2 regions of the Proteus terrae subsp. cibarius genome follow, and region 2 is predicted to be linked to the other one. Evidence: riboswitches for the same ligand, from Rfam matches in the RefSeq annotation. Region 2 holds a riboswitch; the other holds the start of a gene.
What was found. A riboswitch is a leader RNA that binds a small molecule or an ion and turns the genes downstream of it on or off. The one in region 2 is predicted to bind thiamine pyrophosphate.
Positions count from the first base shown of each region.

Region 1: another riboswitch for thiamine pyrophosphate. It lies ahead of thiB (thiamine ABC transporter substrate binding subunit); the one in region 2 lies ahead of thiD (bifunctional hydroxymethylpyrimidine kinase/phosphomethylpyrimidine kinase).

Region 1 is NZ_CP047349.1:3,092,525-3,096,684, reverse strand. Features, by position in the region: gene thiP (thiamine/thiamine pyrophosphate ABC transporter permease ThiP) at 1-695, opposite strand, end outside; gene thiB (thiamine ABC transporter substrate binding subunit) at 695-1,657, opposite strand; TPP riboswitch at 1,773-1,870, opposite strand; gene rppH (RNA pyrophosphohydrolase) at 1,983-2,513, shown strand; gene ptsP (phosphoenolpyruvate--protein phosphotransferase) at 2,522-4,160, shown strand, end outside.
Region 2 is NZ_CP047349.1:2,266,454-2,270,613, reverse strand. Features, by position in the region: gene pagP (lipid IV(A) palmitoyltransferase PagP) at 1-531, opposite strand, end outside; TPP riboswitch at 1,224-1,312, shown strand; gene thiD (bifunctional hydroxymethylpyrimidine kinase/phosphomethylpyrimidine kinase) at 1,364-2,161, shown strand; gene fbaB (class I fructose-bisphosphate aldolase) at 2,225-3,274, opposite strand; gene yegS (lipid kinase YegS) at 3,324-4,160, opposite strand, start outside.

The DNA of each region.
Region 1 (4,160 bases), 830 kb from region 2:
AAATCGTAGTCATAACTTAATGCTTGATAAATAGCGAGTTCAACCGTTGTTGCTGCGGGGCCTCCGCCTAAAGCCAACACAGTAGCAAAGCTTGCAAAGCAGAGCATAAAGATCAGTGATGCTGTGGGGAGCATTTGTCGCCATAAATAAGGGAATTCCAGAAAGCGAAAACATTGCCAGCCATTCATGCCTAACTGTGAGGCTAATTGGCGTTGCTCTGATGAGATGCTTTCAAGTGCTTGTAATAGCATTCTGGTTGTTAATGGCATATTGAAAAAGATGTGAGCTAATAAAATGCCTTGCAAACCATAAGGCGTAAATTGGTAGTCGATCCCTAGCCATTCACAAATTTGAGCAATCCATCCTGCTCTGCCATAAACCGTTAAAATGCCAAAAAGGGCGACTAAAACCGGTAATACAAGGCTCATGGCACATAGGCGTAAAAACAGTGTTCGCCCTTTAAATTGGCGTCGATAGAGTGCTTTGGCGAGCCAAATAGCAGGTAATATTGAAAATAGGGCGGATAAAAAGGCTTGCCAGAAAGTAAAACGAATGACATGCCATAAATATTCATCAGCAAAAATCGAGGACAGTTCACCACTTGGTGCATTAAACCACAATGCGCCAAATGACAATAACGCCACGATAAGCAGTAAACCCGAGGCACATAGCCCCGGGATAAGCCATCTTCCCATTAGCGACTAACCGCTGATTGCCAATTACGTGTCCATGTCTGGCGCTCTTTTGCGACAACTTCTGCATCAAATTGCAATGATTTCCCAGGTTTAGGCATTAAAGAATAGACCTCAGGCAATGGCATATCTATAACAGGATACATCCAATTGGTAGTCGGTATAGTTTCTTGGAATGCAGGTGTTAACATAAACTGCATAAATTGCTGTGCTAGCTCAGGTTGTTTGCTCGATTTAAGTTTTGCAGCAACTTCGACTTGCAAGTAGTGTCCTTCATCAAAAATCGCTGCTGCATAGTTATCTTTTTTGTCTGCTAGGATGTGATAACCCGGAGATGATGTGTAACTCAGCACAAAATCACCTTCACCTTTTAAGAATAAGCCATAAGACTCACTCCAACCTTTAGTGACGGTCAGCGTTTTTTCTGACAATTTTTTCCATTCAGTCGCGGTGTTTTCAGGATAAAGTGACTGCATCCATAGCATTAAACCTAAACCTGGAGTACTGGTGCGAGGATCTTGATAGAGGATCTTCCATTTTTCTTTGCTGTTTAGCAGTTCGGCCATGCTTTTAGGCGGATTTTGGATACGGTTTTTATCATAAATAAAAGCAAAGTAGCCGTAGTCATAAGGTACAAAAGTGTCGTCAGTCCATTTTTCAGGTAAGGTGAGTTTAGATGTATCGATATTACTTGGTGCGAAAAGCCCAGTTTCTTTTGCTGCATGGATCAAATTGTTATCTAATCCTAAAATAATATCCGCCTTACTTTTATCACCTTCCATACGTAAGCGATTAAGTAAAGACACACCATCAGACAGAGCAACCAGTTTTAGTTCACAATCACATTGCTGTTCAAACGCTTTTTTTATTGCAGGCCCTGGACCCCAATCTGCGGTAAATGAATCATAAGTGTAAACAGTGAGTGTGGGTTTTTGTGCTAAAGCTTGAGTCGAAAAAGTGCTCATAATACCCAGTGCGCTGAGCAAGAAAGTAAAGCGAAGTGATTTAGTTAACACGTTTAGTTCCTCAGTAAAAGTCAGGTAGGATCTGAGGAGTGAGGATGGCAAACCAATAAATATTGCAACATCCTGACTCAAATCCCTACGCCAGTATTAGCTGGATCAGGTTCCACGAGTTTTTCTCAGCCTAGAAATAGAAAGGCACCCCGTTGAGATTTTCCCATTGTAGATAAATACGCGCGTTGTGCAAAGTCTGTTGATAGAGGTTTACCGTTTGTGGGTAGTATGAAACAATGAGTTATCTTTCAAATTTGGTTATTGAGGTAGTCTAGTGATCGATGATGATGGCTACCGCCCGAATGTAGGGATTGTAATTTGTAATCGGCAAGGGCAAGTGCTTTGGGCTCGTCGCTATGGGCAACATTCATGGCAGTTTCCTCAAGGAGGAATTAACCCTGGAGAATCGCCAGAGCAGGCAATGTACCGAGAGTTGTTCGAAGAAGTTGGGTTAAGTCGCAAGGATGTCAAAATTCTTGCCTCCACACGTAACTGGTTACGTTACAAGTTACCTAAGCGTTTGGTGCGTTGGGACACGAAACCTGTTTGTATTGGACAAAAACAGCGTTGGTTCCTTTTGCAGTTAACAAGTAATGATAAAGACATTAATGTTCAACAAAGCAAAACGCCAGAATTTGATGGCTGGCGTTGGGTGAGTTATTGGTATCCTGTTCGACAAGTCGTCTCTTTTAAACGCGATGTTTATCGACGTGTCATGAAAGAGTTCGCACCAGTAGTCATGCCATTGCAAGAACAAGTGTCTTTACCGCGTCCATCGTATGGATATCGGCGTAAAAGGTATTAGATAACACTATGCTGACACGTTTGCGAGAAATTGTAGAAAAAGTGGCTATGGCAGCAGGGCTTCCAGAAGCGCTTGAACTCTTAGTCAAGGAAACGTGTCAGGCAATGCACACGGATGTGTGTTCTATTTATCTTGCCGATAAACAACGTAGTTGTTTTTATCTTATGGCGACCAAAGGGTTAAAAAAACCTAGAGGGCGAGCTGTTAGCCTTTCATTTGATGAAGGCGTTGTTGGTGAAGTGGGGCGTCTTTCAGAGCTTATCAACCTCGCTGATATTCGTGAACATCCTAGCTTTAAATACCTTCCTCAAGTTAAAGAAGATGATCTTCGCGCTTTTCTTGGCGTTCCTATCGTTTATCGTCGCCAACTCCTTGGTGTATTAGTCGTTCAGCAAAAAGAGCGTCGCTTATTTAATGAGAGCGAAGAATCTTTTATGGTGACGCTGGCGACACAGCTTGGTGCCACATTATCACAAGTACAAACTAAAGGGCTTTTTGGACAATATCGTCAAAGTCGTATTAAAGCACTTTCAGTTTCTACTGGCGTGGTCATGGCTTATGGCTGGCAAGAAGTCTCTCAACCTGTCCTTGAAAATGTTTTTAAAGCCAGTGCTCTTGATATAAAAGCAGAATTAAATCGACTTATGGTGGCTTTAGAAGATGCTACCGCAGAATGTCGCCGCTTTAGTAAGCGCTTTATGGCGAATGCACAAAAAGAGAGTGCCGCCATTTTTGATCTCTACTCGCATTTACTTAACGATCCTCAGCTCAAACATAAAATGACCGCAATCATTACACAAGGATATGTTGCGGAATGGGCTGTCAAAGTGGTGGTTGAGAAAGTTGCAGCCCAGTTCTCTAGCCTGAAAGATGGTTATATGCGAGAGCGAGCTTCTGATCTTAAAGCATTAGGGCGCCGGTTATTATTCCATTTAGATGATGATCTAAGCTCAACCAATATTTGGCCAGAACGTTTTATTTTGGTGGCTGATGAATTAAGTGCAAGCTTATTAGCAGAGCTGCCAGAGCAACAGCTAGCTGGTGTAATTGTTCGAGATGGCGCAACTCACTCGCATTCTGCCATTCTTGTTAGAGCAATGGGTATACCTGCAATTATGGGTGCGGATATTCAGCCTGAGCTTTTACATAATCGAATGCTTATTCTTGATGGTTATCGTGGTGAGATTTTTATCGAGCCCGAGCCTTTTATTACTCAGGAATATAAACAAATTATTGATGAAGAGAGCGTATTAAGCCAAATTGCAGAAGAGCAACTTGAACAGCAAGCGGTTTTAAAAAATGGTGAGGCAGTTAGCGTCCAACTGAATGCGGGATTAAATATAAAGTATGAACAACGCATTAGTGTGGGAATTGATGGCGTTGGTTTATATCGAACAGAAATCCCTTTTATGCTACAAAGTGGTTTTCCTTCAGAAGATGAACAGAAAAATCGCTACCGTGAAATCCTCTCTTTTTTTCCTGATAAACCCGTTGTCTTGCGTGCTTTAGATATTGGGGCTGATAAGCAACTTCCTTATATGCCAATTAATGAGGAAAATCCCTGCTTAGGTTGGAGAGGAATAAGAATATTGCTCGATCAACCTGAAATTTTCCTTATTCAGCTACGTGCAATGCTAAAAGCAAACC
Region 2 (4,160 bases):
TAAAGGAAGTGGCATAGGAATATAGTTATATTCATGGCGAGCTGTAATGCTTAGCGTAAATCCAGCCCCCATACGAAACCCGTCTTTATCACCGGGATACCACATTTTTTCAAAACCATAGCCCATAATAGGCTGCACTCGATTATTTGAGTCCATAAATGCCATCGCATAAAGAGAGTGCCAATCACCATCATTATCGTAACGATATTTTCCCATACCAAAGCCCCAGGGGGTTTCGTTATAACGATCAGTTTTTTCTTTATCGTAAGTAAAACGGTTATGCCAAGTCCATACCGGTAAATAGTAATTATATTGGTCGTTATCCCAAGTTTGATTGATATTACGTTTAAATTTTCCCCAGTAGCTCTCGTTATTATTAGGTTGAGATGCGTTACTGGTGACTTGTTGGTTTTCTGTCGTAATAATCTGATGGGTATTTGTATTATTTTCAGAAGCGAAAGCCGAAGTGGTTAACGCAAGTGACAACAGCGTTGTGGCTAATACGCTAGGGTGAAAATAGGATGATGACATAATATAACTCCGAGTACGGCATAAACAGTGATTCTGGTGATGACAAATTAACATTACTAATAGTGTTATTTAACTGACAAATATTTAAGATAAGAGGTATCTGAAACTTTACTTCTTAAATAAAATCTTAAGGGATTAGAATCGGTTAAAAAGAAAATGAATAGATTTATTGTACTTATGAACGTAATTTTATCTGATATTAAATGCTGTTATTTTTTATGATAATGTATTGTTTTTAATAAAAAATTAAGTTTTTATTAGATTTTAAATAAATAACTAATAAATAAGGCCTGTAAGGTATAATTTAGGCTTAGTCATTTTCAACAGAAAAAATCCACAAAATATCTATTTTTATGACTTAATTGAAATATTGATATCAATTTGAGAAAAATTTAATATCAATAACATTAACTTATTAAAAGAGATAAATTTCCAGCAGGATAATAGGGTAACGAATAAAAATAGTTAAATAAAAAAAAAGAAAAACTCTTTGTTGGTTTATAAATCGTTTAAGTGGTGTAAGTTTTGTTTAGCTAAATGCCGATTTTTTGTGCAGAATATCCTAAAGTAAAAACGTGCGAATCATGTTTATTCATATGTTCTCAAAAAATAGATTACTTATTATTGAGATTAGCTATTAAACTAGCATCTTTATCTTGAGCGTGCGATACTCCTTATCGCCTGAATTTACAGGCTTTGGCTCGGGGCGCCTTATGGCTGAGATGAACCCGTATAACCTGATCTGGATAATGCCAGCGTAGGGAAGTCAAGGTAACTCTGCTGATTAACAGAGCCCGACTTTTCTGTAACTGGTGAAAGGAGGAGTTAATCAGTGAGATTCAATGCATTGTCTATCGCAGGCACCGATCCTAGTGGTGGTGCAGGTATTCAGGCTGATCTGAAAACATTTTCCGCACTGGGTGTTTATGGCACAACAGTAATGACAGCACTTGTTGCTCAAAATACCTGTGGTGTTCGTCGTGTCTATGATTTATCCCCCGATTTTGTTGCCGCTCAATTAGATGCTGTCTTGTCTGATGTTCGAATTGATAGTGCCAAAATTGGTATGCTCTCTAATGCCACGATTATTGATGTGGTTTGCGACAAACTTCAGCAATATGCCATTCCTTTTGTTGTGCTTGATACTGTAATGATTGCAAAAAGTGGTGATCCGCTATTGCAGCCAGATGCGGTTAATAAAATGCTCAATCAGCTGTTACCTTTGGTTGATTTGATCACGCCCAATTTACCTGAAGCAGCAGCGCTGCTAGGTTGTGAAGTCGCTCAAGATGAAGTAACGATGAAGCAACAAGGTTATGCGTTACTAAAACAAGGATGCAAAGCGGTGTTGATGAAAGGGGGGCATTTAACTGAAAATGAAAGTCCTGATTGGTTATTTACCCAAGATGGCGAGTGGCGATTTACTTCAAAACGCGTTAATACGAAAAATACTCATGGTACAGGATGTACTCTTTCAGCCGCTTTAGCTGCTATTCGTCCTCAAGTCTCTGATTGGCAAACTTGTGTTGAACAAGCAAAAACCTATTTACAGCAAGCGTTAGAACATGCCGACAGTTTAGAGGTTGGACTAGGTTTTGGTCCGGTACACCATTTTCATCGCTGGTGGTAAGGCTACCTACAACAACATTAAAAAAGCCACTCAGTTGAGTGGCTTTCACATTAAATCTATCAATTAAGCAATAGTGACAGATTTATTTAGATAAACATCTTGTACTGCATTAATTAGGGCAACGCCATCTTTCATTGACTTCTTGAATGCTTTACGTCCTAAGATCAAGCCCATACCACCAGCACGTTTGTTAATAACGGCGGTACGGACAGCATCTTCAAGGTCATTGTTACCTGAAGCACCACCAGAGTTAATTAATCCCGCACGGCCCATATAGCAGTTTGCTAATTGGTAACGAACTAAATCAATTGGGTTTTCAGTGGTGAGTTTTGTATAAACACGCTCATCAGTATGACCAAAACCAATCGCTTTAAAGCCACCGTTATTTTCAGCCATTTTTTGTTTAACGATATCAGCACCAATTGTAGCTGCTAAATGGTTTGCCTGACCGGTTAAATCCGCACTTGCATGGTAATCAACGCCATCTTTTTTAAAGGCTGGGTTACGTAAATAAGCCCATAATACAGTGACCATACCTAATTCATGAGCACGTTCAAAGGCCATTGAGATCTCTTCAATTTGGCGACGGCTTTCTTGTGAACCAAAGTAAATGGTCGCACCCACTGCAACAGCACCCATTTCAAAGGCTTGTTCTACACTGGCATATAGTGTTTGGTCATATTGCGCTGGGTAGCTTAGGGTTTCGTTGTGGTTTAGTTTCACAAGAAAAGGGATTTTGTGTGCATAGCGACGAGAAACAGAAGCAAGAACACCATAAGTAGAGGCAACACAGTTACAGCCTGCTTCAATCGCTAACTCAACAATATTTTTCGGATCAAAATAGAGTGGGTTTGCTGCAAAAGAGGCCGCGGCAGAGTGTTCCACACCTTGGTCAACAGGTAGAATAGACAGATAACCCGTTCCCGCTAAACGCCCGTGGTTAAATAGGGTTTGCATTGAACGTAACACGCTATTAGGGCGATTGTTATCAATCATAACACGATCAACAAAGTCAGAACCTGGCAGGTAGAGATTTTCGCTCGGGATGGTTTGGCAACGATGTTCTAATAATGATTTAGCATCAGCACCTAACAAACTTACTATATCAGTCATTACATACTCCAGTTCATGATGAGATGAGAGTGATTGTCATTTATCTACATTAAGATAACAAGTCACATTGAGGCGGTAACCGGCAGTGGATCGCTTCAGGTAACACAATAAATTCAAATTTATCCCCTAAAAGGGGTTCTCCATCTAAATTAAATATCATTTCATGAGAAGCGCTAATGTTTACCCAGTGACTTTCTCGCTCGATTATCTTGTCATTCTTTTTGCTATCAAACATGCTACTTAAAATTGAAGGGAGAAGTTCATGAGCTTCAACAATGGTGAGATTAAGTTTATTGTCATTAATTAAGGCATCAGAACACAATTTTTGTCCTCCACCTGCTTGACGGCCATTGCCGATAGCCAAAATAAGAGACTCTCCTTCCCAGTGGAAATTTTCAGCTTCAATTGTGCAGTGATCTGCTTTTAAAGAATCGATACTTAAAAGGCCATTAATAAAATAGGCGGCTCCGCCCAATGCAGACTTTAACGCTTCAGGCGTTTCTGTTGTGATTTTGGTTCCAAAGCCCCCTGATGCCATATTGATAAAATAGTGGGTCTTATTCACGGCGATTATATCAATAGGTATTGCACGTCCTTTAACGGCTAAGTTAAGTGCATTTTCCATATCACGGGGAATTTGTGCGCTGGTGGCAAAATCATTTGCTGTGCCTAAGGGAATAATGCCAAGTGTCGGTAAAGGTGAGGGTGAGAGGTGAATTAATTCAGAAACAACGCTATTAATCGTACCATCGCCTCCTGCGGCAATCACAGTTTCGGCTTGCATATCGATAGCTTCTTGTACAAAACGTCGTATATCACTGGATTCCCAGGTTACTCTGACTTGGAGATTAAAACCTTCGTTACGTAATTGGTAAACCGCTTTTCT